3 regions of the Planomonospora alba genome follow, and region 2 is predicted to be linked to each of the others. Evidence: riboswitches for the same ligand, from Rfam matches in the RefSeq annotation. Region 2 holds a riboswitch; each other region holds the start of a gene.
The links. A riboswitch is a leader RNA that binds a small molecule or an ion and turns the genes downstream of it on or off. The one in region 2 is predicted to bind cyclic di-AMP.
Positions count from the first base shown of each region.

Region 1 (9,403 bases), on a different contig from region 2:
GGGATGGGAGGCGTACAGCAGGTGCTCCACGGCGTCCGGCGAGAGGTCGGAGATGTTGGACAGCGCCAGGCGCCGCTGCATGGCAGCGAACGTCACCGGGTCGCGCGTCAGGTCGAGCGCGTGGGCGTCGGCGCGGGCCTCGATCTGCCGGCTGACGAGGTTCTGCGCGGGGCCGGACAGCACGGTGGCCAGGCTCAGCAGCCCCATGAGCAGGGCCGTCGCCGCCGGGTCGGCGACCGAGGGCACGCCGGCGCGCCGGCGCAGCGCGCGCGAGGAGGTGACGAGGTACAGCAGGCACGCCCCGCAGGCCGCGCCCAGGGCGCCGACGAGCGTGCCGTACAGCACGTCGCCGTTCCTGGCGTGCCCCAGCTCGTGCGCCACGACCAGCTCGACCTCGTCGGCCGGGGCCCGCAGCAGCGTGTCGTAGACCACGATCCTGCGGGTCGCGCCGAATCCCGAGACGTACGCGTTGACCGCGGTGGTCCGGCGGGAGGCGTCGGCGACGAGCACCTCCCCGACCGGCACCCCGTCGCGCTCGGCCATGGCCAGCAGGTCGTCGCGGAGCCGTCCCGCCTGCATCGGCGTGAAGTCGTCGAAGAGCGGCTCCACCACCACCGGGTAGACGAAGGAGACCGCCACGGTCAGCGTGAAGGCGCCGAGCGCGGCGGGGATCCACCAGCGGGCGAAGCGCCGCGCCAGCGCGACCACGGCGAGCACCATGACCGCCGTCAGCCCGGTCCGCACCGCGATGCTCTTGAGCCGGTCGGCCGACCAGGACGGCCAGGTCTGCACCGACAGCCCGTAGTCCCGCAGGTGGACCTCCTGCCACATGCCGAGCGGCCAGCGCAGCAGCTCCACCACCGCCGAGATCACCAGCACGCCGAGGAGCACCCGCACCCACCACGGTCCGCGCAGCCGCCCCACCGCCCGCGCGCCCAGCGGGGTCGCCACCAGCACCCCGGCCGCCAGGAGGGTCAGGCCGAGCGACACGTAGGCGGGCGGGCTGACCGCGGCGTCGAACGCCGCCGAACGGGCGATCTGCCCGGCGGTGAAGTCGCGCGCCGGGTCCGCGGCGACGGGCGGGGCGCCGTCCGGCAGCGCCCGCCACGGCGTGGTGAGCGCGGTGACGGCCAGCGTGGCGGCGCCGAGCACCGCCAGCGCCCAGCCCGCCGCCCGCCGCCCGCCGGACGCGCGCGTCCCGCTCGACGTCATGCCAGCACCCTCCGGAGGTAGTCGCGCCAGCCCGCGGTGAGCTCCGCCGCGGTGAGGCCGAGCACTGTCTCGGCATCACCACCGTAGAGCCTCACGAGAGCCCTCTCGCCGAAACGCTCGGCGACGTAGCGGCAGGCGAGCCAGGCCTCCTCGTAGGCCTGCGCGAGCCGCGGGGCGCCGGGGGCGAAGTCGGCGGGACCGGGCAGGCCCTCCGGCAGCACGCCCGCGCGCACCTCCGCGGCCAGCTCCGCGGCGACCGTGCGCGTGTCCAGCCCCGTGCCGGCGTAGCCGACGTAGTCGGCGAACCCCTCCGACAGCCAGGTCGGCACCCGGCCGCCCCGGGTCGCGCCGGTGGCCACGTGGACGAGTTCGTGGGTGATGACCACGTCCCTGCCGACCTCGCTGAGCCGGGCGTAGCCGCTCGGCAGGACCACCACCCGGTCGGCGGTGGCCAGCGCGGCCATGCCGGCGGTGGCCCCGGGCCCGGAGGCGCCCGCGAGCACCGCGGCCTCGGCGTCGGTCTCGGGGAGCAGCACCACCGGGCGCACCGGCCCCCAGATCCCGGCGATCCGCCGGCGGGCCCGCTCGGCGCGGGCCGCGAGGTCCTCCAGCAGGCCGGCCGCGGCGCGGTGCGCGACGACGACGGAGTCCCGCCCGCGGAGCACGACGGCGCCGGGCCACGGGGCGGCCGGGATCGGCGCGGCCGCGGCGGCCGGACCGGCGCCGATCAGCGCCAGCATCCCGGCGAGCACGGCGCGGCGCCCCTGGGGGACGGACATATGCGTCGATGGTACGCGACAGGGAGCGGCCCCGGCCGTCGTGCGGACGACGGCCGGGGCCGTTCCCACCGGGCCCCGCCGGGGTGCCGGTCCCGCCGGAGGGCGGGTGCGCGCTCAGGCGCCGGGCCGGACCGCTCCGGCGAAGGAGGTGCGGTAGTAGCCCTTCAGCCTGACGATCCGGACGGTCTTGCCGCTGCTCGGCGCGTGGACCATCCTTCCCTTGCCGACGTAGATGCCGACATGGCCCTTGCCGTAGAAGAAGAGCAGGTCGCCGGGGCGCAGGCCCGCCCACGAGACCTTCTTCTTGACGGCACGGTACTGGCTGTGCGTGATCCGGGGGAGCTTCACGCCCGCCTTGCGCCACGAGTACTGCGCGAGCCCCGAGCAGTCGAACGCGCCGGGGCCGGTGGCGCCCCACCGGTAGGGGTCGCCGACCTGCTGCTTGGCCACCGAGACGGCCTTGGCCGCCCTCGCCTTCTGCCGTACGGCCTTGCTCGCCTTCGCCCTCGCCTTGCTCACCTGAGCGCTCATCCGGGCGACCGCCGGTCCGGCGGCCCCGGCGGTCACCGGGGCGGCCGTGAGGGCGCCGGTCCCCGCCGCGGTCGCGCCGCCCGGCGCCGCCAGCGCCGGCGCGGCGTCCATGGCGACCGCGCCGGCCGAGGCGGTCAGGGTGAGCGCGAAACCGCCGACGGAAAGGCGAAAAAGGCGCGACGAACTAGGGTTCTGCAGGGTGGTAGACAGGATTTCTCCTTGGGACTTCCACTGACGCCTACCGGGTTAGCTGACGGATTCGGGCGGGGAAGACGCCCTACGGCATAACACGATGCCGATTCACCCCTGGCATTCTTCGAATGCCTGTTGGTTCCCCGGTTCCATGCCTCCTGGCTGCATGGATTCGGCAGGCCACAGCGGTTTTCAGACCTCGCGTGGCCGACTGGATATTCATCTGGAGGGCGGCCTCCGGGGGCCGCTGCATTGCGACGGCATGGCTTGCTCGCCGCGACGCCAGAAGGTACCCCGATCCCCAAACTTCGGCAAAGGCACTACCCCGTTCGAAGATCGGGGAGGCTCTTCCCTCTTTTCATAACCGCTGGATAACGGGGAGTCCACCACCCCGATATGACGCTCGTCACATTTGGAGGTTCGCTGTCCGAACGTTGTCACTTCTGTAACTCCAGTCACAGTGGTGATGATCTTCACGGAATCCCGGGGAGCCGCCGCCCGGCGGGACCGGTTCGCCCGACGCCAGGGCACGGGACGGACCGGTCCCGCCGGACCGGCAGCCCTCGGAGATCGCCGACAAAAAACCGACAAAGAGATATAAACTTCACGGAAAGGCGGGTGAGGTATCGCGGGCGTATCCGAAATCGCATACGCCACCGCAACGGCCCTGCGGCTCCGATGGGGACATGAACCGGAGTGCATCCCTGTCGTCACCGCCCCGCCGCGTCCGCAGGACCGGGCTCGCCGGCCTGGCGGTCCTCGGCCTGGCGGGCGTGGTGTTCACCGTGCGGCGGCCGCTGCTGATGTCCGCCCCGGCGTGCTTCGCCGGCCGGTGGCACGGCTGCTTCGACACGTTCAACGGCGTGCTGCTCATGACGCTGGTCGCGCTGCCGCCGGCCGCCCTGGTGGCGTGGGCTCTGGCGCGCCGCCGGCGTGCCGCGGGCGCCGCGTCGGCGTGGCGGACGTCGCTGGCCGAGGTGGGCATGGTCCACGGGACGGCGCCGTTCGTCTGGATGACCATGATGCCGGGTCCGGGAGCCGGAACCGCCCCCGGCCGGGTGAGCCTGATCCCGCTGCGGGACCTGGTCACGATGGGGCCGCTCGGCGTCGGCGGCAACCTGCTGGTCTTCGCGGCGCTGGGGTTCTTCGCTCCGGTGCGGTTCGCGGCGCTGGCGTCCGCGCCGCGGGTCCTGGCGCTCGGGGCGGGCTGCTCGGTCCTGGTCGAGACCGCGCAGTACGCCCTGCGGCTGGACCGGGTGTCCTCGGTGGACGACGTGCTGCTCAACGCCGCCGGCGCCGTGCTCGCCGCACTGGCGTCGCGCCGCTGGTGGCGCACCGCGACGGAGGCTCCGCCGGCCCGGCCCCGCCCCGCGCCGGCACCGGCGGACTGAGCCGCGTCCCCGAGGTGCCCGCGCCCTCGCATACCCCGGCGATACATCGTGCCGCCTAAGCTCCGGGCATGCGCGTACTGATCGTGGAGGACGAGCCCTACCTGGCCGAAGCCGTCCGTGACGGTCTGCGGCTGGAGGCGATCGCCGCCGACATCGCCGGCGACGGCGACTCCGCCCTGGAACTGCTCAGCGTCAACTCCTACGACCTCGCGGTCCTCGACCGCGACATCCCCGGCCCCTCAGGGGACGAGGTCGCCCGGCGCATCGTCGCCTCCGGCAGCGGCATCCCGATCCTCATGCTCACCGCCGCCGACCGGATCGACGACAAGGCCTCCGGGTTCGGGCTCGGCGCCGACGACTACCTCACCAAACCGTTCGACCTGCGGGAGCTCGTCCTGCGGCTGAGGGCGCTCGACCGCAGACGCGCGCACGCCCGGCCCCCGGTCAGGGAGATCGCGGGTCTGCGGGTCGACCCCTTCCGCCGGGAGGTCTTCCGGGACGGGCGCTACGTCGCGCTCACCCGCAAGCAGTTCGCCGTGCTCGAGGTCCTCGTCGCCGCCGAGGGCGGCGTCGTCAGCGCCGAAGAGCTGCTGGAGCGGGCCTGGGACGCCAACGCCGACCCCTTCACCAACGCCGTCCGCATCACCGTCTCCGCACTGCGCAAACGGCTCGGCGAGCCATGGCTCATCGCCACGGTCCCCGGCGTCGGCTACCGGATCGACACCGGGGCCGGCGCAGGCGCCGGCCCCGCCCGCCCCGGCGGCACCCCGTGAAAAGGCGTCCGGGACCCAGCGCCCGGCTGAGGCTCACCCTCAGCTACGCCGGATTCCTCCTGCTCGCCGGAGCTCTCCTGCTGGCCGTGGTATGGGTGTTCCTGCTGCGTTACGTGCCCGACGGCGCGCTCATGACCGGGCTGGAGGGCGGCCGGCCCGGCGCGCCGCTCCCGAGGTTCGCGCCCAACCGCACCGACCTGCAGCGCGCCTTCGCCCCCCGCGCGGCCCAGGCCCTGGCCTTCCTGCTGGCGTTCGGCCTGCTGGGCGGATGGATCCTCGCCGGTCGGATGCTCGCGCCCCTCACGCAGATCACGGATGCGGCCCGGATGACCGCCGACGGGTCGCTGTCCCACCGGATCCGCATGAAAGGCCGCCAGGACGAGTTCCGTGAGCTCTCCGACGCGTTCGACGCGATGCTCGAACGGCTCGAGTCCCACGTCGCCGAGCAGCAGAGGTTCGCCGCGAACGCCTCCCACGAACTGCGCACCCCGCTGGCGATCTCGCGGACGCTCCTCGACGTCGCCCGCAAGGACCCCGCGCGGGACCGGGACGAACTCATCGAGCGCCTGCACGCCGTCAACCAGCGGGCGATCGACCTCACCGACGCCCTCCTGCTGCTCAGCCGCGGCGACCGCGCGGACTTCACCCGCCAGGACGTCGACCTGTCCCTCCTCGCCGAAGAGGCCGCCGAGACGCTGCTCCCCCTCGCCGAACAGCGCCGGATCACGCTGGACGTCACCGGCGGGGCGGCCCGGACCAGCGGCTCCGCCGAGCTCCTGCTGCGGATGGTGACGAACCTGGTCCAGAACGCCATCGTCCACAACCTCCCCGTCGGCGGCACCGTGACGGTCCACACCGAGGAGCACGGCGACGCGAGCGTGCTCCGGGTCGGGAACACGGGCCGCCGGCTCCCACCGGAACGGGTACCGGCCCTCACCGAGCCCTTCCAGCGCGGAACGGAGCGCGTGCGCACCGACGGGCACGCCGGCGTCGGACTCGGCCTGGCCATCGTGCACAGCGTCGTCCGCGCCCACGACGGGACCCTCGGCCTCGTCGCCCGCCCCGGCGGCGGTCTCCTCGTCACGGTGCGGCTTCCCCGCACGCCGTAGGCGTCACGGTGCGGCCTCCCGCACGCCGCAGGCGTCCTCCCGAGCGGCGCGCCGCGCGGGGCCGGAGCCGCTCCCCGGCGATCGGCCGGACGCCGGAGCCGGGCGCCGGGGCGGCCCGGAGCGCCGCGCGGGCCTCAGGGGCGGACGGCGCCCACCAGGCGGCGGCCGTAGGACGAGAGCGTGACGACCTTGACGACGTCGCCGGTCTGCGGGGCGTGGACGATCTGGCCGTTGCCGACGTAGATGCTCACGTGCCCCAGCCCCTCGCTGAAGATCAGGTCGCCCGGCTGGAGGGCGTCCAGGGAGACCCTCCGGCTCGCGCCCCAGCTCCACTGCTCCCAGGTCGTCCGGGGCAGGCTGACCCCCGCGGCCCGCCAGGCCCCCTGGGTCAGCCCGGAGCAGTCCCAGGCGCCGGGGCCCGTGCCGCCGTACCGGTACGGCTTGCCGACCTGGGCGAAGGCGAACTCCAGGACCTTGCGGGCGTTGCCCGAGGCCGGCCCGGTGTACTGGATGCCGGGGCTGTTCGGGTCACCCGTGCGGTAGGCGCCGAGCTCGCGCAGGAGCTTGATCTGCTCCTTGACCATCCTGTCGGCCTTGGCCTTCTGCTCCGCCAGCTCGTCACGCGAGGCGTCGGCCTCCGCCAGGGCCTTCTTGGCCTTGTCCCGGTCGGCCCGCAGGCTCTCGGTGGCCTCGTCGAAGGCCCTCAGGGACTGGGCCCTCAGCGCCGACATCTGGTCCATCCTGGCCATGCCGCTCAGCAGGGCGCCCGGGTCGGACCGGGCGATCAGGCCCTCCCAGCCCGTCGCGGCGCCCAGCTGGTAGTTGCTGACGGCCATCGTGACGAGCTCCTCGCGCAGCCCGGCGACCTTCCGGCTCTGCCGCTTCAGGTCGTCGTTGAGCGTCTGGTAGCGCTTGCGGGCCTTCTTCCACTTCTCGCCCGCCTGGTTGTACTTCTCGACGATCAGGTCGGCCTGCTCGTTGAGCTTCTTCAGCTTCTTCCTGGCCTCGGCGATCGTCGGCTTCGGCTCGGCGAGCGCGTCGCCGCCCGGCAGCACCGGCAGCAGGAGCGCCGCGAGCGCCAGCCCTGCCGCGACAGGTGCCCGCCCATGGATTCTCGGCATGCCCGCCCAGGCCACTACTACGCCCTCCCGCCGTAAAGACCTGGGGCGAATAGTACAGAATCGGTAAGGTACGGCTCACCTTTTCGTCTGGTTCGCAGCCCTTCCGAGACCCGGAGCCGGCGTCCCCGGGCCGTCCGGACGCGCCGGGGCCGCTCAGGCCCGCCCGAGGCGCTTCAGCAGCAGCGCGGCGGGAACCGGGCGCGCGCCCATCCGCCGGACGGACTCGGCCACCTCCCGGTCGGAGGAGACCACCGCGAGGGCGCGGCCCGCGGGTTCGGCGCGGACCAGCTGGCGGATCAGGTCGTCGGCGATCTGGCCGGGCGCGCTGAACAGCACCCGGACCCCGCGCGGCGCCGAGACCGGGACCGGGCCGTCCAGCTCCGCGCCGTCGAAGACGCAGGTCAGCTCGGTACGGGTCTGCGCGTACAGCGCGCCGAGCCCGGTGAGCAGGCGGTTGCGCTGGTCGGCGAGGGTGAGCGTGCCGTACCCGGCCTTGGTGACGTTGTAGCCGTCCACGATCAGGTGGATCTGCGGCAGCGCCAGCAGCTGGTCGAGCAGGGCGGGGTCGTCGTCGGCGAGCGCCCGGGCCGGCACCGCCCGCACCCCGGGCCTGCCGGGGGAGACCGAGGCGACGGAGTCCGCCGGCCGGTTGATGTTCGACGGCAGGGCCAGCTCCCGGCGGAGCCCGGCCGCCGCGTCGGCGAGCGCGTCCAGCAGCACGCGGACCCGGGTGTCCTCCACGCTGCGGCCCTCCCGGGCGGCCCGGCGGGCGGCCTCCAGCTGGCGCTCGGAGTCGGCCAGCCGCTCCCGCAGCCGGCGCAGCTCGCTCTCCCCGGCGCTGCCCGCCGCCGCCGCGGCGCTCTGGGCCTGGAGCGCGGCCTGCTCCATCTCGGCCGCGCGCGTCTCGGCGGCCCTGGCCCGCTCGCGCGCGGAGTGCAGCTTGTGCCGGAGGTCGGAGACCTCCGCCCGGGCGGCCTTGAGCTGCTCACGCAGCCGGTCGGTCTCCTCCTTGGCCGCGGCCTTCTGCGCGGCCAGCTGCTCGCGCAGCCGGGTGAGCGCCTGCTCCTGGGCGGAGCCCTCCGCGACGGCCGCCGACCGCTCCAGGTCGGTGCGGGCCGCCTCCACCATGTCCACCCACCCGGGCGGCCGGGTCAGATAGGCGGCGGCCGCCACCAGCACCGGCTCGGCCGCCGGCGGCACGGTCCCCTCGGCCAGGGCGGCGGCCAGCTCGGGCATGCCGGTGGACAGCACCTCGGCGACGGCCTCGCGGAACTCCTTGTCCGCCTCCAGCTGCGCGGCGATCTGCGTGCCGCCCAGCCGGGCCCGCTTGCGCGGCTCGAACTTGGCGATGGTGCGCAGCGGCGGCGGCACATCGGCCGCGGGCATGGCGCCGAGGACCTGCGCCGCCATCTCCACGACGTGTAAGCGGACCTGCTCGGGCAGCGGACGAGACAGGCCCTCTCCGGCTGAACTCATCACGGCCCCTGTCGGATTGGTCTATCCGTCAAGAGTACGGCCCTCGCGACACGGCGTGACACCGCGGCCCGGACCGCCGGGGCCGGGGGCGCGAGCCGAATGTCGGTAGGGGCTCCTATGGTCGTGACCGTGGAACATGCCGTGCAGGGGACGCTGGACGAGCTGGGCACCCCGCTCAGCCAGATCACGTTCGTGGTCTTCGACCTGGAGACCACGGGCGTCTCGGCGGGCGAGCACGCGATCACCGAGATCGGTGCGGTCAAGGTCCGGGGCGGGCAGGTGCTGGGCGAGTTCACCACCCTGGTGAACCCCGGCACGCCGATCCCGCCGTTCATCTCGGTGCTGACCGGCATCACCGACGCCATGGTCGCGCAGGCCCCCCGGATCGAGTCCGTGCTCCCGGCCTTCCTGGCGTTCGCCGAGGGCGCCACCCTGGTGGCGCACAACGCCGGCTTCGACGTGGGGTTCGTCAAGGCCGCCTGCGCCGCGCACGGATACCCGCCGCCCGCCCATCCCGTCCTCGACACCGTCGCCCTCGCCCGCAGGCTGCTGACCCGCGACGAGGCGCCCAACTGCAAGCTGGCCACGCTGGCCCGGCTCTTCAGCTCCACCGAGCCCTGCCACCGCGCCCTGTCCGACGCCCGCGCCACCGTGGACGTGCTGCACGCGCTGATCGAGCGGGCCGGCTCCTTCGGCGTGCACACCCTGGAGGAGCTGAAGGGCTTCACCCGCGCGCCCACGCCGGAGCAGCGCCGCAAGCGGCACCTGGCCGAGGCGGTTCCCTCCGCGCCGGGCGTCTACGTCTTCGAGGACGAGCGC
Region 1 is NZ_BAAAUT010000038.1:10,616-20,018, reverse strand. Features, by position in the region: gene ABD823_RS22255 (M48 family metallopeptidase) at 1-1,212, opposite strand, end outside; gene ABD823_RS22250 (gluzincin family metallopeptidase) at 1,209-1,991, opposite strand; gene ABD823_RS22245 (C40 family peptidase) at 2,106-2,633, opposite strand; cyclic di-AMP (ydaO/yuaA leader) riboswitch at 2,743-2,902, opposite strand; gene ABD823_RS22240 (VanZ family protein) at 3,401-4,105, shown strand; gene ABD823_RS22235 (response regulator transcription factor) at 4,174-4,878, shown strand; gene ABD823_RS22230 (sensor histidine kinase) at 4,875-5,987, shown strand; gene ABD823_RS22225 (C40 family peptidase) at 6,122-7,108, opposite strand; gene ABD823_RS22220 (NYN domain-containing protein) at 7,262-8,584, opposite strand; gene ABD823_RS22215 (DEDD exonuclease domain-containing protein) at 8,702-9,403, shown strand, end outside.
Region 1: linked by a shared signal. The riboswitch ahead of ABD823_RS22245 (C40 family peptidase) and the one ahead of ABD823_RS03085 (coiled-coil domain-containing protein) in region 2 are both predicted to bind cyclic di-AMP.

Region 2 (9,403 bases):
GGTCCTGGAGAACAGCTCGTTCCTGGTGGTGCCGCTCAAGGCGCGCGGCCGGGTGCTGGGCTTCGTCGTCTTCACCCGCCGCCCGGAGAGCGCCCCCTTCGAGGAGCAGGACATCGCCCTCGGCGAGGAGCTCGCCGCCAGGACCGCGATCTGCCTGGACAACGCCCGGCTCTACGGCCACGAGCGCCGTACCGCGCTGACCCTGCAGAGCAGCCTGCTCCCGGCCGAGCTCTACCAGCCGCTCGGCCTGTCGATCGCCTCCCGCTACCTGCCGGCGAGCGACCTGGCGAGCGTCGGCGGCGACTGGTACGACGTGATCCCGCTGCCGGGCTGCCGGGTCGCCCTGGTGGTCGGCGACGTGATGGGGCACGGCACCCGGGCCGCCGCCACCATGGGCCAGCTCCGGGTGGCCGCCCGCACGCTGGCCAGCCTCGACCTGAGCCCCGGCGAGGTGCTGTTCCGGCTCAACCGGATGAGCCAGGACCTGGACCCCAGCCAGATCGCCACGTGCGTCTACGCCACCTACGACCCGGTGACCCGGCTGTGCACGATCGCCCGCGCCGGGCACGTCCCCCCGATCGTGGTCCATCCGGGCGACGGCGCCGAGGTCGTCGAGGTGCCCGCCGGGCTCCCCCTCGGCATCGGCAACGAGCCGGTCGAGACGGTCTCGGTCACCCTCCCGCACGGCGCGGTCCTGGCCCTGTACACCGACGGGCTGGTGGAGAGCCGTGACCGCGACATCGACGAGGGCATCGGCGAGCTGAGCGGGCTGCTCGCCGAGCGGGGGGCGCTGCCGGACGAGGACCTGGACGCCCTGTGCGACCGGACGATCGGCACGCAGCGCCCCGGGCACGAACGCGACGACATCGCGCTGCTGCTGGCCCGGGTGCACGAGCTGTCCGAGAACGAGGTCGCCGTGCTGGCGCTCCCCCCGGACACCCGCTCGGCCTCCCGGGCCCGCGCCTTCGTCCGGGACACGCTCTCCGGCTGGGGGCTGGAGCCCGCCGTCGACGCCACCGAGCTGATGGTCAGCGAGCTGGTCACCAACGCGGTACGGCACGGCGAGGGGCCGGTCGGCCTGCGCCTGCTGCGCGGTCCGACGCTCGTCTGCGAGGTGGCCGACCGCTCCTTCGCGCTGCCGGTCATGCGGGAGGCGTCGGGCACCGACGACAGCGGCCGGGGTCTGGCGCTCATCAACTGGATGTCCCGCCGGTGGGGCACCCGGCTGACCCCGCAGGGCAAGATCGTCTGGGTGGAGCAGAACCTGCCGGGAACCTCCCGGGCCTGACCGCCGGCCCCGCGGCGGCCGCCCGGCGCGCCGCCGCCCCGCTTCCCCCGGTGCCGGGATCCAGCGCCGGGCCCGTCCTCCGCCTCCGGCGGGTGCCGCCGCACGCCATCCGGTCATGCCCGAAAGGCGCGCTGACTACTGGCCGTCCGCGGGTTACGGTCGAATCGATGATTCGGGAGGGCAGCACATGACCATCGACATCCGGGAGGCCTACCGCCGGGCACTGGAGGACTTCGGCGCTCTCGTCCACCGGATCGCACCCGGGCAGTGGGAGAACCCGACCCCCTGCGCGGACTGGGACGTCCGCACCCTGGTCAACCACGTGGTGAACGAGAGCCTGTCCGTCCCCGGCCTGCTCGCCGGGCGGAGCGCCGCCGAGGTCGGCCCCGCCTTCGAGGGTGACCTGCTCGGCGACGACCCGCTGAAGGCGTTCGACGCCGCGGCTGCGGCCGCGGCCCACGCGGTGGGCGACGACGGGTCCCTGGCGCGCGTCGTGCGCCTGTCGTTCGGCGACGTGACCGCCGCGGAGTACGTCACCGAGCTGTTCGCCGACGCCCTCATCCACACCTGGGACCTGGCGCGCGCGATCGGTGCGGACGAGCGGCTCGATCCCGAGCTCGTCGAGGCCTGCGCGGCCTGGTTCGCCGACGCCGAGGACGACTACCGGCGGGCGGGCGTCATCGGCGATCCGCACCCGGCGCCGGCCGGTGCCGACCTGCAGGGCCGCCTGCTGGCCGCCTGGGGGCGCAGCGGCTGACGGCGCCCCGCCCCCGGCGGACCCGGCGCACCGCCGCCGGATCCGCCGGGCCTCTGCCGGGCCGCGCGTCCAGGGAGTGCTACCGGGCTGCGGGCCGCTTGCCGTGGTTGGCCTTCCGCTTCTTCCTCGCCCGCGCCTTGCGTGCCCGTCTGGCCATGCTCGACCTCCTCCGTCCGTGGAACCGGGTCCGGCCTTCACCGTCTCCCGGGGACGCGCCCCGGACAAGACCCATGTCGCGGTCCGTCCGGCGGCCGCGCCTAGAGTCCGGGCATGACCTCTCAGCTGATGGACCGCTGGCGCGCCCTGGCCGGCCCCGAGGCCGACCGCCTCGGGCTGGATCTGATCTCCCGGTACGGCGAGCCGCACCGCAGGTACCACACGACCGCCCATCTGGAGGCGGTGCTCGGCCACGTCGACGCGCTGGCCGCCCACGCCGGCTCCCCCGACCTGGTACGGCTCGCCGCCTGGTTCCACGACGCCGTCTACGACCCGCAGCGCGGCGACAACGAGGAGCGCAGCGCCCGGATGGCCGAGCGGGCCCTGCCCGAGCTGGGGTTGCCGCCCGCGGCGGTGGCGACGGTGGCGCGGCTGGTCAGGCTCACCGTCACCCACGACCCCGCCCCGGACGACGCGGACGGGGCGGTGCTGTGCGACGCCGACCTGGCGATCCTGGCCGCCCCGCCGGAGGTCTACGCCGCCTACGCCGCAGCCGTGCGCGAGGAGTACGCCTTCGTCCCCGACGAGGCGTTCCGGGCCGGCCGGGCGGATGTGCTCCGCTCGCTGCTGGATCTCCCGATGATCTTCCGTACCGTCGGCGCCGGGTGGGAGGAGGCCGCGCGGGCGAACATCCGGGCGGAACTCGACCGGTTGTGAGCGGTTATCCCGCACAAACGAACATCTACCCCGAGAACTTCTGTGGTAATTTGGGGAAAGATGTTTGATTAAGGAGTGGGTCAATGCTCGCCCAGCAGCGGCAGCAGGCGATTCTGGAACGGGTGCGCAGCAGCGGCGGCGTGCGGGTGGCCGACCTCGTCCGCGAGCTCGGCGTCTCCGACATGACGATCCGCCGGGACCTGGAGGTCCTCGCCGAGCGCGGGCTGCTGGAGAAGGTCCACGGCGGCGCCACCGCCACCGGGCCCGGCCGGGCCGAGGAGCCCGGGTTCGCCGCCAAGTCGGCGCGCCAGCAGCCGGAGAAGGAGGCCATCGCCCGGCACGCGGCCCGGCTCGTCCGGCCCGGCACCGCCATCGCGCTGTCGGCGGGGACCACGACCTGGACCCTGGCCGGGTTCGTCGTCGACGTGCCCGAGCTGACCGTCATCACCAACTCCATCCGCATCGCCGACGTCTTCCACCGCTCGCCCCGCGCGGACCGCACGGTCGTGCTGACCGGCGGCGTGCGCACCCCGTCCGACGCGCTGGTCGGCCCGGTCGCCGTCGCCGCGATCCGCGGGCTGCACGTGGACACCCTCTTCCTCGGCGTGCACGGGATGAGCGTCCGCGCCGGGTTCACCACGCCCAACCTCCTGGAGGCCGAGACCGACCGCGCGCTGGTCGCCTCCGCGCACCGCCTGGTCGTGCCCGCCGACCACACCAAGTGGGGCACGGTGGGCATCAGCACCATCGCCCACCTGGCGGAGGCCCACGTCGTCATCAGCGATCCCGGCTTGCCTCCGGAGGCCAGGGAGGAGCTCTCCGCCGAGGTGGGCGAGCTGGTCATCGCCGAGCCGGAGCAGGAAAGGCAGGGCGCGGACCGATGAAGCGCACACTCACGCAGCTGGCCGACGGCCGGGAGCTGTTCTACTACGACCGGCAGGACGGCGCGGACCGCGGCGCCGTCGACGAGCGCGAGCTGCCGCCCCGCCCTCAGGCGTCCGAGCTGCGCTACGACCCGCTGACCGAGGAGTGGATCGCGATCGCCGGGCACCGGCAGGGCCGGACCTTCATGCCTCCGGCCGACGAGTGCCCGCTCTGCCCGTCGGCCCCCGGCCGCCGCAGCGAGATCCCCGCCTCCTCCTACGAGGTCGTCGTCTTCGAGAACCGCTTCCCGTCGTTCTCCACCCGGCTCGGCGAGCACGGGCCGGCGGGCGGGCTGAGCGAGGTCCGCCCGGCCGCCGGCCGCTGCGAGGTGGTCTGCTTCACCTCCGACCACGGCTCGTCCTTCTCCCGGCTCTCCCCCGAGCAGGTCGAGCTGGTCATGGAGGCCTGGATCGACCGGACCACGGAGCTGTCGGCGATCCCGGGGGTGGAGCAGGTGTTCTGCTTCGAGAACCGGGGGGCGGAGATCGGCATCACGCTGACCCATCCGCACGGCCAGATCTACGCCTACCCCTACGTGACCCCCCGCACGAAGCTGACCCTCGCCGCCGCCGGGCGCCACCACGCCCGGACCGGGCGCAACCTGTTCGCCGACGTGCTGGCCGCGGAACGGGAGGCGGGCGTGCGGGTGGTCGCGGCCAACGAGCACTGGACGGCGTTCGTCCCGGCCGCGGCCCGCTGGCCGTACGAGGTGCACGTCTACCCCCACCGGCGGGTGCCGGACCTGGCCGGGCTCGATGCGGCCGAGCGGGCGGCGTTCGGGCCGCTCTACACCGAGGTGCTCCGCCGGCTGGACGGGCTGTTCGGCGTGCCGATGCCGTACGTCGCCGCCTGGCACCAGGCACCGGTCCGCACCGGTCGGGAGCTGGCGTACGCGCACCTGGAGCTGTTCAGCATCCGCCGGAGCGCGGACAAGCTCAAGTATCTCGCCGGCTCGGAGTCGGCCATGGGGGCCTTCGTCAACGACGTCCTGCCCGAGGAGGCGGCCCGCCGCCTGCGCGAGGTCATCACAGAGTGATCACCGCTTGGTCTCGGCTTGAATTCGCATGACCATCGCATTACCACTACTATCCTTCAAACATCAGCTTCAACAGCGGATATGCCTAATTCCGGGCGCCTCGCCCGGGAGCCGGGGAACCACCGCACCCGGGGTGAACCACCTTCCGTGGCGGGCAGCTCCAGCCCGAACCCGTCAGCTAACCCGGCCGGCTGAAGGAGAGGAGAGTGCGTGGCGGCCCCGTCCCCCACGTCGCCTGCGTTCCCTGCGTTCCGCCGCCGTATGGCCACGACCGTCTGCCTGCTCTCCGCGCTCGGGTTCACCGTCGCGGTCCCCGGTGCGGGCGCCGCGGAGCCCAAGCCGACCGAGAAGCAGCTCCTGAAGGAGCTGGACCAGCTCGGCGGGAAGGTCGACAAGCTCATCGAGGCCTACGCCGCCAAGCGCGAGTCCGTGCGGAAGGCGGAGAAGGCCGAAGGCGTCGCCAAGGAGAACCTGCGCAAGGCGCAGAAGACCTACGACGAGGCCCGCCACGAGATCGACTCGATCGTCCAGCTCCGCTACCAGAGCAGCTCCGGCGGCCTGCCCGCGGTGCTGTTCTTCGACAAAGGCGGCATGAGCGCCGCCGCCATGATGGAGCATCTCGTCTCCCAGCAGGCCGCCTATCTGGAGGGCTTCGCCGCCAGCCGGGACCGCCGCAAGCAGGCCTCGGACCGGGCGGCCGAGCTGACCGAGCAGCGCCGCAAGGAGGCCGAGGAGGTCGAGAGGCAGCGCAAGGAGGCCGAGAAGCTGATCCGCGACATCAAGCGGAAGCTCGACCAGCTCGTGCCCCTGGGCTCCGGCCGCCGCGCCGACGGCAGCTGGGTGCCCCAGCTGCCCACCGGCGCCGACAACATCACCGCCCGCACCCGGAACATGCGCGAGGCCATCAAGCGGCGCTTCGACCTGACCCACACGGTCGGCTGCTACCGGAGCGAGAACGACGGCGGCGAGCACCCCCTCGGCCGCGCCTGCGACTTCATGATGAGCACCGGCGGCGCCATGCCCACCCCCGCCAACCTCGCACTCGGCGACGAGATCGCCGCCTGGGCCATCAAGCACCGCAGGAAGCTCGGCGTCAAGTACGTCATCTGGCGCCAGCGCATCAACAACGGCACGGGGTGGCGCTTCATGGCCGACCGCGGCGGCAACACCGCCAACCACTACGACCACGTGCACATCTCCATGCACTGACGGCGCCGCCATCTCACCGGCCCGGCCTCCACAGCAGGCCCTTCAGCCGGGACGCCGTGACCGCGGGCATTCCGAGGTCGCCGTGGACCCGCGGCGGACAGGGAGACGGCCGTTCGGCCCGCAGGGCGCCTCACCAGGGATAAAACCGGATGACACCGGCTGACCGGGCGGGCAGGATGTGGCCCCATGACTGACAACCGGGTCGACCCCCCCTTCGTCGCCGACGAGACGCCCATGCTGCACGCCTGGCTGGACTGGCACCGCGAGACCCTCGCCGTCAAGTGCGCGGGCCTGTCCGAGGAGCAGTTGCGCCTGCGCTCCGCCGAGCCGTCGACGCTCTCGCTGCTGGGCCTGGTCCGGCACCTGGCCGAGGTGGAGCGCTTCTGGTTCCGCAACATCCTCTGCGGCGAGGACGCGCCCCCGCTCTTCTACGACGAGGACAACCGCGACGGCGACTTCGACGACGTCGCCACCGCCTCGGCGCAGGAGGCGTTCACCCGCTGGCGGGCCGAGATCGAGCACGCCCGCCGGGTCTGCGCCGGCCTGCCGCTCGACACCCTCGGCAAGTCCCCGCGCAAGGGCGAGCAGGTCTCACTCCGCTGGATCCTCGTCCACATGATCGAGGAGTACGCGCGGCACAACGGGCACGCCGACCTCATCCGCGAACGGATCGACGGCGTCACGGGCGAGTAGGCACCGCGGCCTCCCCGGAGCCCCCTGCGGGTCCGGCGTCCCCGGCGCCCCCGGAGGTGCCCAGCAGCGCCTCACTGATCGACCGGTCGAGGGCGGCGTAGTCGGCGGGCCGTGCCGCGGCGGCCTCGGCGAAGCGGGTGAGCAGCCGCGCGAAGGCCTCCCGGTCCGCCGGATCCCAGTCGGCCATCAGCGCGTCGAGATAGGCCCGCCGGTAGCGGACCACCGCCTCCAGGACCCGGCGCCCCGGCTCGCTCAGCGTCAACCGGGCCCGCCGGGCGTCGACCTCGGACTCCTCCCGGGTCACCAGCCCCGCGCCGATCGCGTCGTTGACCAGTCGGCTCGCCGTCGAGGGGTCCACGTCGAGCTGCTCGGCGACGGCCCCCACGGTCACCTCGGGGAGCTCCACGCCCAGCTTGTGCACGGCGTGCACGACCATCACGTTGGACATCGGGACCGGCCGCTGCGGGTCGGCCGTCCTGCGCGCGCGCAGCGGCCGCGCCCAGATCCGGCGCAGCCGGAACAGCGCCACGTCGACCACCGTGCCGAGCGTCCCGTTCTCCACCCGGCCCACTTTATCGGCGGCACCGGCGTGCACGCCGTACCGGAAGGGGTCAGCCGGCCAGCCGGATGGGGTTGACCAGGTCGGCGTACATCAGCAGACCCGCCACGGCGATCATCACGAAGGCCAGCGCGTAGGTCAGCGGGAGCACCTTGGCGATGTCCACGTGCGCCGGCTCGGGCCTGCGGGTGATCCGGGCGAAGCCGCGCTTGATGCCCTCCCACAGGCCGCCGGCGATGTGACCGCCGTCCAGCGGGAGCAGCGGGATCAGGTTGAACATGCCGATCGCCAGGTTGAAGCTGGCCAGCAGGCTGACGAAGACGGCCGCCTTGTTCTCGAGCGGGATGTCGGAGGCCGCGATCTCACCGCCGATGCGGCTGACGCCGACGACGCCGATGGGGCCGTCCTTGTCGCGCTCCTCGCCGGAGAAGGCCGCGTTCCAGACGCCGACCATCTTCTCCGGGAAGCGGATCAGCGCGGCGGCGGTCCGGGCGGTGAAGTCGCCCATGTGCTCGACCACGGCGCCGAGGCTCTGCTGCTCGACGACCTGCTTCGAGGTGACGCCCAGGTAGCCGACCCGCTCGATCTTGCCGGGCTCGTCGAGGGACTCGCGGTCCTGGGCGATGAGCGTGGCCGTGAGGGTCATCGGCCGCCCGTCCCGGGTGATGCCGATCTCCACGGGCCCGGCGCCGCTGCCGCGGATGGCGCGGGTCGCCTCCTCCCAGGTCTCGGTGGCCCTGCCGCCCACCGAGACGATGACGTCGCCGGGGCGCAGTCCCGCCGCGGCGGCGGGGCTGGCCGGGTCGGCGTCGGTGCACCGGGGGTTCTGCGCGTAGGCCTCGGCCGTCTTCACGCACTCCGGGACCGAGGAGACCTCCGTGGTGGAGACCGTGATGCCGAAGCCCATGAGCACGACGGCGAAGAGGATGAAGGCCAGCACGAAGTTCATCGCGGGGCCGCCGGCCATCACGATGACCTTCTTCCACCAGGGCTTGCGGTAGAAGACGCGGTCCTCGTCGCCGGGGCGGACCTCCTCCAGCGCGGCCTCGCGGGCGCTCTCGATCAAGCCCTGCCAGGGGCCGCTGGAGATCGAGCGCACCGTGCCGGGCGCGTCCCCGGCGCGGGGCGGCAGCATGCCGATCATCCGGATGTAGCCGCCGAACGGGATCCACTTGATGCCGTACTCGGTCTCGCCCCGGCGGCGCGACCACAGCGTGGGCCCGAAACCGACCATGTACTGCGTGACCTTGACGCCGAACAGCTTCGCCGGCACGAGATGGCCGATCTCGTGCAGCGCGATCGAGGCCATCAGCCCCACGAGGAAGAGGATGATCCCGATCACGAAAGGCCAGTCCACAGGCTCCCCCTGGTCGCGGATTTATCGGCAATGCCCCATAAGAGACTAGCCGAAGCCCTCGCGTGCGGGCCTCGTTCCGCGCGGGCCCGTACGGCCTCGCCGCGGCGCCCGCCCGCGGGCCCCGGTCGCGGGCCTCCCGGCACGGAAGCCGGTCACGGGACCGGGACCGGGCGGCGGGTCACGGCCGCCAGACGAGGACCAGCGCGCAGTCGTCGTTGTGCCCCGACGACATGGAGGTGACCAGGGTCCGCGCGCCCGCCGCGAACCCCGAGGGCAGCAGCCGCTCCGCCTCGCCCAGCAGGCGGTCGAGGCCCGCGTCGATGTCCCGTCCCGGCTGCTCGATCAGCCCGTCGGTGTAGAGCATCAGCGCGTCACCCCTGCGCAGCACCCCCCGGTCGGGCTCGCAGTGCAGGTCCGGCACGATGCCCAGGACCACGCCCTTGGCCGAGGAGACGCGCCAGGTGCCCGTGCCCGCCTCGAACTTGACCACCGGCGGGTGGCCGGCCGAGGTGATCTCGTACGCGCCCGTGACGAGGTCGAAGCGGACGTGCACGGCGGTGACGAAGCCCTCGGCCTCCCGCTGGCGATGCAGGTAGGCGTTGCAGGCGGGCAGGAAGTCGCTCACCGAGCCGAGCAGGCCGCCGAAGGCCCCCGAGAGCATCAGCGCGCGGGTGCCCGCGTCGACGCCCTTGCCCGACACGTCGACC
Region 2 is NZ_BAAAUT010000004.1:13,632-23,034, forward strand. Features, by position in the region: gene ABD823_RS03060 (ATP-binding SpoIIE family protein phosphatase) at 1-1,288, shown strand, start outside; gene ABD823_RS03065 (TIGR03086 family metal-binding protein) at 1,476-2,045, shown strand; gene ABD823_RS34550 (50S ribosomal protein bL37) at 2,125-2,277, opposite strand; gene ABD823_RS03070 (HD domain-containing protein) at 2,316-2,918, shown strand; gene ABD823_RS03075 (DeoR/GlpR family DNA-binding transcription regulator) at 3,002-3,802, shown strand; gene galT (galactose-1-phosphate uridylyltransferase) at 3,799-4,878, shown strand; cyclic di-AMP (ydaO/yuaA leader) riboswitch at 4,951-5,085, shown strand; gene ABD823_RS03085 (coiled-coil domain-containing protein) at 5,140-6,087, shown strand; gene ABD823_RS03090 (DinB family protein) at 6,274-6,780, shown strand; gene ABD823_RS03095 (MarR family winged helix-turn-helix transcriptional regulator) at 6,767-7,342, opposite strand; gene ABD823_RS03100 (M50 family metallopeptidase) at 7,392-8,696, opposite strand; gene ABD823_RS03105 (PP2C family protein-serine/threonine phosphatase) at 8,875-9,403, opposite strand, start outside.

Region 3 (9,403 bases), on a different contig from region 2:
ATGCGCTCGCGATCCCCGCGCCGCCTGGGCACCTTGGCCTGGGTGGCGAACACCACCCGGTCGCGGGGTCCCGGCGCGGCCGCGGCGTCCGCGCCGGGGCGCAGGAAGGGCAGCCGGGCCAGGCCCACCTGGCCGCCCCCGCCGAGCCTGCGGCCGACCTCGGAGAACTCCTCGACCTCCCGCCCGCTGTGCAGCACGAACAGGTCGCACCCGCTGCGGAACAGCCACGCCTTCTCGGTGGCGGGCACCGAGATCCCGGGCAGCCCGGAGACGAACACCGGCCGCGGGGACAGTCCGGCCAGCACCTCGGCGGTCAGGATGTCCACCACGGGGCCGGTGCAGGCGACCAGCACGGCGTCCGGCCGGAACCGCTCGGCGGTACGGCGCAGCGCGCGGGCGGAGAGCACCGGCGGCTCGGCCGCCGAGCCGGACACGGCCGCGCGGATCTGGGCGGGTGACGGCGTGATGGGGGTGCGGATCACCGTCAGCTCCGCCGTGCAGCCCGGGGGCAGGCCCCCGAGCAGGCAGGCGGCCCACTTCAGGTAGGAATCCGAGTCGGCCACGGCCAGGACTTTCAACCGGTGACTCCAGTGTCGTGATGGGCGAACATCGAAAGGTGGGAGCGGAGCGAGGGGGCCGCCCGGGCGGTCCACCACTCGTCGGGGACGTCGACCGTCTCCACGGGCACGCCCCGCGCGGCGAGCAGGACCCGCAGGGAGGTGACCGCGGTGGAGGGCAGGCTGATCACCCGCTGCTCCGCGGCCAGCCCGCGCAGGGTCATCTCGGCGGGGCCGCCGCCCTCGTAGACGGTGATGCCGGGCTGCCGCCTGACCCGGGCCAGGTCGTCGGGGTCCTCCCGCCGGTGCGGGAAGTAGGCGATCGGCCCGGCCGAGCCCAGGCCGGCCAGCCACGACAGATAGTGCTCGCGGTCGATCAGGCCGTTGCGGACCAGCGAGGTGCCCAGCACGACGGTGCGCTCGGCCGGGCGGGGCCCGCGTAGCGGCTGGGCGCGCAGCCAGGCGAAGTCGTGGCCGACCAGCTCCGCGCCGGTGCGCCGTACGGCGGCCGCCAGCTCCGCTGGGACGGGCATCGCGGTGAAGACCGACAGCCCGCCGGACCGGGCGGCGGCCCGCAGCCGCAGGGAGGCGGCCGCGCCCAGGGCGGTGCGCAGCGCGGAGCGGAGCGGCCGGCCCGTGGCGCGGGCCCGCAGCAGCGGTGCGCCCGGCCGCCCGGTGAGCAGTTCCAGGAGTCTGATCGTGGCCAGCCCGTCGTCGACGACCACGACGCGGCGGGGGAAGGCGGTCAGCCAGGCGAGCTGGACCTTGCCGGAGAAGGCGTCGCCCATCACCCACACCGGGTCCCGGCCCGGCCGCGGCATGTCGGGCTCCGGCTCGGCCAGTTCCAGGCCGTCCGGCAGGCCGAGCCGGCGCAGCTCGCGGAGGGTCACGGCGAGCGGGCGCAGCCCGGCCCGGGGGACCACCCGGGTGCGGGGACCCAGCAGGCCCGCGTGGTGGGCCTCCACCGCGCAGAGCATCTGCAGCGGGGACTCCACCCAGGCGACGGCCGAACACTGATCCCGCGCGTGGTCTCGACCGTGCTGCTCCACGCCGGGCGATGACCCGTTCACGACGGGCCCAACGTAACGCGGCGGTCTTACGGCACCGGGAACCCGAGGTGAACAGCCGACCACGCTCCCTTGCGCCCGTCCGGCGGCGGCCGTACGGTGGTGTACGAAACCGTTTCGTACACCTGGAGGACGACGATGTGGACCCCGGAGCGGCTGCCCGACCTGACCGGCTCCACCGCCGTGGTGACCGGGGCCGGCGGCGGCATCGGTGTGCCGACCGCGCTGGAGCTGGCCCGGCACGGTGCCCGCGTCATCATGGCGGTGCGCGACCCCGCCCGGGCGCGGCCCGCCCTGGAGGCGGTCGCGGCCGCGGCTCCGGGGGCGCGGGCCGAGCTCAGGCGGCTGGACCTGGCCGACCTGTCCTCGGTGCGCGCCTTCGCCGCCGCCGTCGACGAGCCGGTCGACCTGCTGATCAACAACGCCGGGGTCGGCATGATCCCCCGGCGGACCACCGCCGACGGCTTCGAGATGCAGTTCGGCACCAACCACCTGGGGCACTTCGCGCTGACCGGCCTGCTGCTGCCCCGCCTGCTGGCCCGGCCCGGCGCGCGGGTCGTCACCGTCTCCAGCGACGCGCACGCCTTCGGCAGGATCGACTTCGGCGACCTCGGCCTGGAGCGCCGCTACGGCAGGTTCTCCGCCTACGGCCGCTCCAAGCTGGCCAACCTGCTGTTCGCCCTGGAGCTCCAGCGCCGGGCCGGCGCGCGGCTGCTCAGCGTGGCCGTGCACCCGGGCGCGACGGCGACCGGCATCGCGGGCAGGGGCCCGCTCGTCCGCGCGGCCATGGCGGCGGCGCGGCTCGTCCTGCAACCGCCGGAACGCGGCGCGATCCCCTCCCTGTACGCCGCGTCCTCCCCCGGCGTGCGGCCGGGCGCGTTCGTCGGCCCGGGGCCGAAGGAACTGCGGCCCCGGCCCGGCGCGCTGGACGAGGCGGTGGCCCGGCGGCTCTGGGAGACCTCCGCGGAGCTCACCGGCGTACGATTCGAGATGCTCGAACGGCAGCCATGACCGACCGGAGGCATCGTGCGTCTCGACCCAGCCCGGGAGCGCGCCATTCTCGACGCGACGCGCGAGTTGCTCTCCGAGGTCGGGTTCGACCGGATGTCGATCGACCAGATCGCCAGGCGGGCCAGCGCCAGCAAGGCCACGATCTACCGCCGCTGGCCCGGTAAGGAGGCGCTGGTGGTCGACCTGGTCTGCAACCACCTGGAGAACGAGACGGCGCCGCCGCCCGACACCGGCTCCCTCCGCGGCGACCTCGTCGAGGCGGTCACCGCGTTCTGCGAGGCGCTGGAGCGCAGGCACGGCGTCATCCTCGGGCTGTTCCCCGCGCTGCTGGGCAACCCCTCCCTGGCCGCGGCCCTGCGCGAGCACGCTCCCCGGCCCGACCTCACCGGCAGCGCCCCGCTGCTCGCCCGCGCCAGGAAGCGCGGCGAGGCCGCCGGCGGCGACCCGTCCCGGCTCCGCGTCCTCATCGAGTCCCTGGTCTGGCACCGGCTGCTGATCGGCGGCCGGCCGCTGGACCGGGCGTTCGCCGAGGACGCCGTCGACACGGTGCTGCTCCCCCTCCTGCGCTCCTGGTCCGGCACGCCGGCGTGACCCCCGGGTGAACCGGGCTCCCCGGAGCCGCGCCTCCGCCCGGCCCCGACCACGCCCCGCCTCCGGCCCCCGTCTTGACCGGCCCTGACCATGCCCCGCCTCCGGCCCCCGTCTTGACCGCTCCTTTACCGGAACATCGCCGCCTGCCGACTCAGGTGTGCGCGCCCGCGCCCGATAGGTCATGGACGCCGAATCCGCGCTCCCGCGGAACCGGGGACCCACCTCCCTCGGGGTGAGCCGGCGCCCGTGCGCCGGAGGGCACTTCCTGGCCCTAACCCGTCAGCTAACCCGGTAGGCGGCATGGAAGAAGCCGAGCAAGGAGACCGACCCCCGCATGGGCAAGCACCGCCGCACGACCCCCGCGAAGAAACGACAGCTCTCCCCCGCGATCCTCCCCACCTCCCCCGCCGCGAAGCGCCGCCTGACCCACGTCCTCCTCGGAGCGTCGGTCACCCTCGCCGGCGGCGCCGTCGTGAGCCCTCCGGCCCACGCCGCGGCACCCCGCCAGACCGCGGCCCCCGCCCCCCTCGCCGGGACCACCGGGACCGCTGCGCACCCGCGGACCTCCGCGCCCGCCCGGACCCCGCTGCAGGTCATCGCCGACGGCCTGCCGGAGGTCTCGGCCGCCGAGGCGCTCTCCATCGCCGAGAGCCAGATCGGCGTGGAGGAGAACGCCGCCGGCGGCGGCACCAGGTTCCACACCTGGTACATGGACAGCCGGCGCGCCGAGGAGACCGTCGAGCGCGACGGCGGCAGCGTCCGCGGCTACGCCAACGCCCCCTGGTGCGCCATGTTCGTCTCCTGGGTCGGCGAGCAGGCCGGCATCCGGCCCGTCTTCGGCTGGGACGCCTACACCGTCACCTACGCCCAGTGGTTCGAGGCCAACGGCCACTGGGGCTCCGAGGCCACCCCCGGCGCGGTCGTCTTCTTCGACTGGAAGCGCGGCGACAGCCTGTACGGGATCGACCACGTCGGCCTGGTCGAGAAGGACAACCGCGACGGCACGATCACCACCATCGAGGGCAACACCGGCAACGGCGAGGTCGAGCGGCGCGTGCGGCCCAAGGCCGAGGTCGTCGGCTACGGCTACCCGGTCTACCGGGGCTGATCGCCGCCTCTTCCCTCCGTCCTCCGCGCAGGGGTACGGCCCGCCGGGCCGTACCCCTGCGTCTTCTCCGGCGCCGAGCCACCCTGCTGAGCGCTCACGTGATGGGAGCGCTCCCAACAACCCCTATGAGAAGTTTATACCGATAAACCGCTAAATATCCCAGGTTTGAAGGCCAGATGTAACGGTTGAGTTTCGGCATATTGACGTTCCGGTTGCCTGTCGGCCACGCTTCGTGGGAGCGCTCCCAAAGCATGTTGCAGAGCAATCCCGTCGCAGGCCGCGTTTGTCGGGGACCGGCCGCGGCGGCACCTCCCACCGATTCGGGCGACCACCTGAGAGGGGTCCGGAATGTTGAACACCAAGCGGCAGGGCAAGCTGGCCGCCGTCGCCGTCACGGCGGTCACCGCCCTGGCGATCACCTCCTGCGGTTCGGGCGGCGACGAGCCCGCCGCCAACAGCAGCGGCGGCGCGTCGGCCGCGGCCGAGCCGGTCACCATCACCGTGCACACCTTCGGTGGCGGCGAGAACTTCGGTTACGACAAGGCCGTCGAGAAGTGGAACGCCGAGCACCCGAACATCCAGATCAAGTACCAGAACCTGACCGACCGCTTCGAGGACGTCTACCTGCCCCAGCTGCTGCAGAAGCTGCAGGCCGGCAGCGGCGCCGGTGACGTCGTCGGCATCGACGAGGGCGCGATGGGCCTGATGGCCCAGCGCCCGCAGTTCTTCGCCGACCTCGGCGAGTACGGGCTGGAGAGCCGCAAGGCCGACTTCCCCGCCGCCAAGTGGGAGAACGGCATCAACAAGGACGGCAAGCTCTTCGCCCTCGGCACCGACATCGGCGGCATGGCGATGTGCTACCGCAAGGACCTGTTCGAGAAGGCCGGCCTGCCCACCGACCGCGAGGAGGTCGGCAAGCTCTGGCCCGACTGGAACGCCTTCATGGAGACCGGCAAGAAGTTCCAGGAGAAGGTCAAGGACAGCAAGTTCCTCGACGGCCCGAACACGCTCTACAACGTCGTCCTGAACCAGGAGGCGCCGAAGCACGGCAACATCGCCTACTTCGACAAGAGCAACCAGCTCGTCATCGAGAGCAACCCGGCCGTCAAGACCGCCTTCGACACCGTCAAGTCCTTCAGCGAGGCGGGCCTGACCGCCAAGCTGGCCTCCTTCACCCCCGAGTGGAACGCGGCCACCAAGAAGGGCGGCTTCGCCGTCATGGGATGCCCCGCCTGGATGGTCGGCGTGATCGAGGGCAACGCCGGTGAGGAGAACAAGGGCAACTGGGACGTGGCCGCGGTGCCCGGCGGCGTCGGCAACTGGGGCGGCTCCTACCTGGCCGTCACCAAGCAGAGCAAGCACCCCAAGGAGGCCGCCGAGGTCGTGAACTACCTCACCGGCAAGGAGGGGCACATCGCGGCCTTCGAGGAGGCCAACGCCTTCCCGAGCTCCCTGCCCGCCCAGCAGGACCCGGCGGTGGCCGACAAGAAGAACCCGTACTTCAACGACGCCCCGGTCGGCAAGATCTTCGGTGAGTCCACCGCGGGCCTGCAGCCGGTCTTCCTCGGTGAGAAGCACGCCCAGGTGAAGACCTCGGTCGAGAAGGTCCTGGAGGGCATGGACAAGGGCTCCATCCCCTACGGCGAGGCCTGGACCAAGTTCGTCGAGGCCGGTGTCAAGGCGGCGGGCTGATCCCCGTCCCGACCCGTACGGGCCCGGCGGCGGCCACCCCGCCGCCGGGCCCGTCGCCTGCCCACCGCTGAAAGGCTGACCGATGACCCTGAACATCGACACCCCCGCCCCGGCGCGGAAAACCGGCCCCAGCCGGTCCTCCGGGCGCCGGGGCGCGGGGCGGGGCGGCAGCGGGCTCGCCAGGTTCGACCTCCGAGCGACCCCCTACTTCCTCGTCTCCCCCTACTTCCTGCTCTTCGCGCTCTTCGGCCTCTTCCCGCTCGTCTACACCGCGTGGGTGTCCCTGCACGACTGGGAGCTCGCCGGTGACAAGACCTTCCTCGGCATCGACAACTACGTCGAGCTGATCGCCGACGAGACCTTCTGGAACGCGGTGCTCAACACCGTCGGGATCTTCGTCATCTCGACGATCCCCCAGCTCGTCCTGGCGCTGCTGCTGGCCAACGCCCTCAACAAGCGCATCCGGGGCCGGCTGTTCTTCCGGCTCGGCGTGCTGCTGCCGATGGTGACCTCGGTCGTCGCGGTCGCCGTGGTCTTCACCCAGCTCTACGGGCGCGACTACGGCATGGTCAACTGGTTCCTCGGCCTCTTCGGCGCCGAGCCCATCGAGTGGCAGAACCAGAGCTGGAGCGCGTGGCTGGCCATCTCCACCATGATCGACTGGCGGTGGACCGGCTACAACGCCATCATCCTGCTGGCCGCCATGCAGACGATCCCCAAGGACCTGTACGAGGCCGCCTCCCTCGACGGCGCCTCGGCCACGCGGCAGTTCTGGCAGATCACCGTGCCGATGCTCCGCCCGACGCTCATCTTCGTGGTGTTCGTCTCCACCATCGGCGGCCTGACCCTGTTCGCCGAGCCGGTGATGTTCGAGGGGAGCCCGCTGATGACCGGCGGCGCCACCGGCCAGTACCAGACCGTGGCCATGTTCATCGTCAAGGAGGCCTTCCGCGACTTCGACATGGGCTACGCCTCGGCGGCCGCCTGGATGCTGTTCGCGCTGATCCTCGTCGGCATCCTGATCAACTACTCCTTCACCCGCCGGATCGGGGGCAAAAAGTGACGGCGATCCAGGCCAGGAGGCGCCCGCGGGGCCCCGCCTCCGCGGCGAACCGCATCTGGGACGCGGGCCCGCTGACGAAGGTGGTCCTCGCCTTCGCGCTCGTGCTCTCGGCGTTCCCGATCTACTACATGTTCATCATGGCCACGCGGACCAACGACGAGGTCCTCGAGACGCCCCCGCCGCTGCTGCCCGGCGGCAACCTCGGCGAGAACGTCCAGCGGCTGCTGGAGAACGAGAACGCCTACTTCGGCACCGGTCTGATCAACTCGATCATCATCTCGACCACGGTGACGGTCTCCGTGGTGCTCATCTCCACCCTGGCCGGCTTCGCCTTCGCCAAGCTGAAGTTCAAGGGCGGCAAGCTCCTGCTGGGCTCGATCCTGCTGACCATGATGGTCCCGCTCCAGCAGATGGGCATCGTCCCGCTCTACGAGATGATGGTGACGCTCGGCTGGACCGGCCAGATCCAGGCGGTGATCCTGCCCTTCCTGGTCAACGGGTTCGGGGTCTTCATGATGACCCAGTACACCTCGCAGGCGGTGCCGGACGAGCTCATCGAGGCGGCCCGGGTCGACGGGGCCTCCACCATGCGCATCTACGCCAACGTGGTGCTGCCCGCCGTACGGCCCGGCATGGCGGTGCTGGCCCTGCTCACCTTCATGCAGAACTGGAACGAGTTCCTGTGGCCGTCGATCGTGCTGAACCCCGAGAACCCGGTGGTGCAGACCTCGATCTCGATGCTCAACCAGGCCCGCGGCACCGACTACGTCATGCTCTTCACCGGCACGGCGGTCTCGGTCCTCCCGCTCGTCATCGTGTTCATCGCATTCGGCCGGCAGATCGTCGGCGGTCTCATGGAAGGTGCGGTCAAGGCGTGACAACGCAAGAAGCAGCACAGACGCAGACCCCGGATCTGGTGTTCCCGACGGACTTCGTCTGGGGCGCGGCCACCTCCGCCTACCAGATCGAGGGCGCCGTCGCCGAGGACGGGCGCGGCGTGTCCATCTGGGACACCTTCGTCCGGCAGCCCGGCCGGGTGGTCAACGGCGAGAACGCCGACGTGGCCATCGACCACTACCACCGCTACCGCGAGGACGTGGAGACGATGGCCGCCCTCGGCCTGGGCGCCTACCGGTTCTCCGTCTCCTGGCCCCGGATCCAGCCCGACGGCACCGGCCCGGTCAACACCAGGGGCCTGGACTTCTACAAGCGGCTGGTCGACGAGCTGCTCTCCCGGGGCATCGACCCGTGGGTGACGCTCTACCACTGGGACCTGCCCCAGGCGCTGGAGGACGCCGGCGGCTGGCCGTCGCGTGAGACGGCCGAGCGCTTCGCCGACTACGCGGCCCTCATGCACGAGGCCCTGGGCGACCGGGTCCGCCACTGGAGCACCGTCAACGAGCCGTGGTGCGCGGCCTTCCTCGGCTACGCCTCCGGCGAGCACGCCCCGGGCCGGCGCGAGCCCGCCCAGGCGATGTACGCCGCCCACCACCTGCTGCTCGCGCACGGCCTGGCCGTGCAGGCCATGCGCGCCCAGCGCTCCGACACCCGGATCGGCGGCTGCGTCAACCTCTACGCGATCTCGCCGCAGACCGGGTCGGAGGCCGACCTGGACGCCGCCCGGCGCATCGACGGCCTGCAGAACCGGTTCTTCCTGGACGCCCTGCTCAAGGGGTCCTACCCGGCCGACGTGCTGGAAGACCTCGGCGAGATGGCGGGCTTCGCCCGGGACGGCGACCTGGCCGTGATCGCGCAGCCGCTGGACATGCTGCTGATCAACTACTACAGCCGCTTCACCGTCTCGGGTAGGCCCGGCGGCGCGGCGTCCGCGGCGGCGGCCCCCACCGACTCCGGCTCCCCCTGGGTCGGCAGCGAGCACGTCTCCTTCGTCCAGGGCGGCCGGCCGGTCACGGCCATGGGCTGGGAGATCGACGACTCCGGGCTCTACGAGATCCTGACGCGGCTGCACCGGGAGTACCCGGCGGTCCCGCTGGTCATCTCCGAGAACGGCGCGGCCTTCGACGACGTCATGACCGACGACGGCGCCGTGCGCGACCACGAGCGGCGCGACTACATCGCCGCCCACCTGCGCACCTGCCACGCCGCGATCGAGGCCGGCGTCCCGCTCACGGGCTACTTCGCCTGGTCGCTGATGGACAACTTCGAGTGGGCGTGGGGGTACGGCAAGCGCTTCGGCCTGGTCCACGTCGATTACGAGACCCAGGCGAGAGTTCCCAAGGAGAGCGCTCTTTGGTATGCCGAAACCATCAGGCGCGGAGGCCTGAGCGGTCCGGCAGAATAAGGGCGGCACATC
Region 3 is NZ_BAAAUT010000021.1:82,476-91,878, forward strand. Features, by position in the region: gene ABD823_RS14725 (DUF6716 putative glycosyltransferase) at 1-563, opposite strand, end outside; gene ABD823_RS14730 (hypothetical protein) at 575-1,627, opposite strand; gene ABD823_RS14735 (oxidoreductase) at 1,727-2,635, shown strand; gene ABD823_RS14740 (TetR/AcrR family transcriptional regulator) at 2,651-3,226, shown strand; cyclic di-AMP (ydaO/yuaA leader) riboswitch at 3,403-3,538, shown strand; gene ABD823_RS14745 (CHAP domain-containing protein) at 3,561-4,334, shown strand; gene ABD823_RS14750 (ABC transporter substrate-binding protein) at 4,683-6,026, shown strand; gene ABD823_RS14755 (carbohydrate ABC transporter permease) at 6,109-7,089, shown strand; gene ABD823_RS14760 (carbohydrate ABC transporter permease) at 7,086-7,967, shown strand; gene ABD823_RS14765 (GH1 family beta-glucosidase) at 7,964-9,391, shown strand.
Region 3: linked by a shared signal. The riboswitch ahead of ABD823_RS14745 (CHAP domain-containing protein) and the one ahead of ABD823_RS03085 (coiled-coil domain-containing protein) in region 2 are both predicted to bind cyclic di-AMP.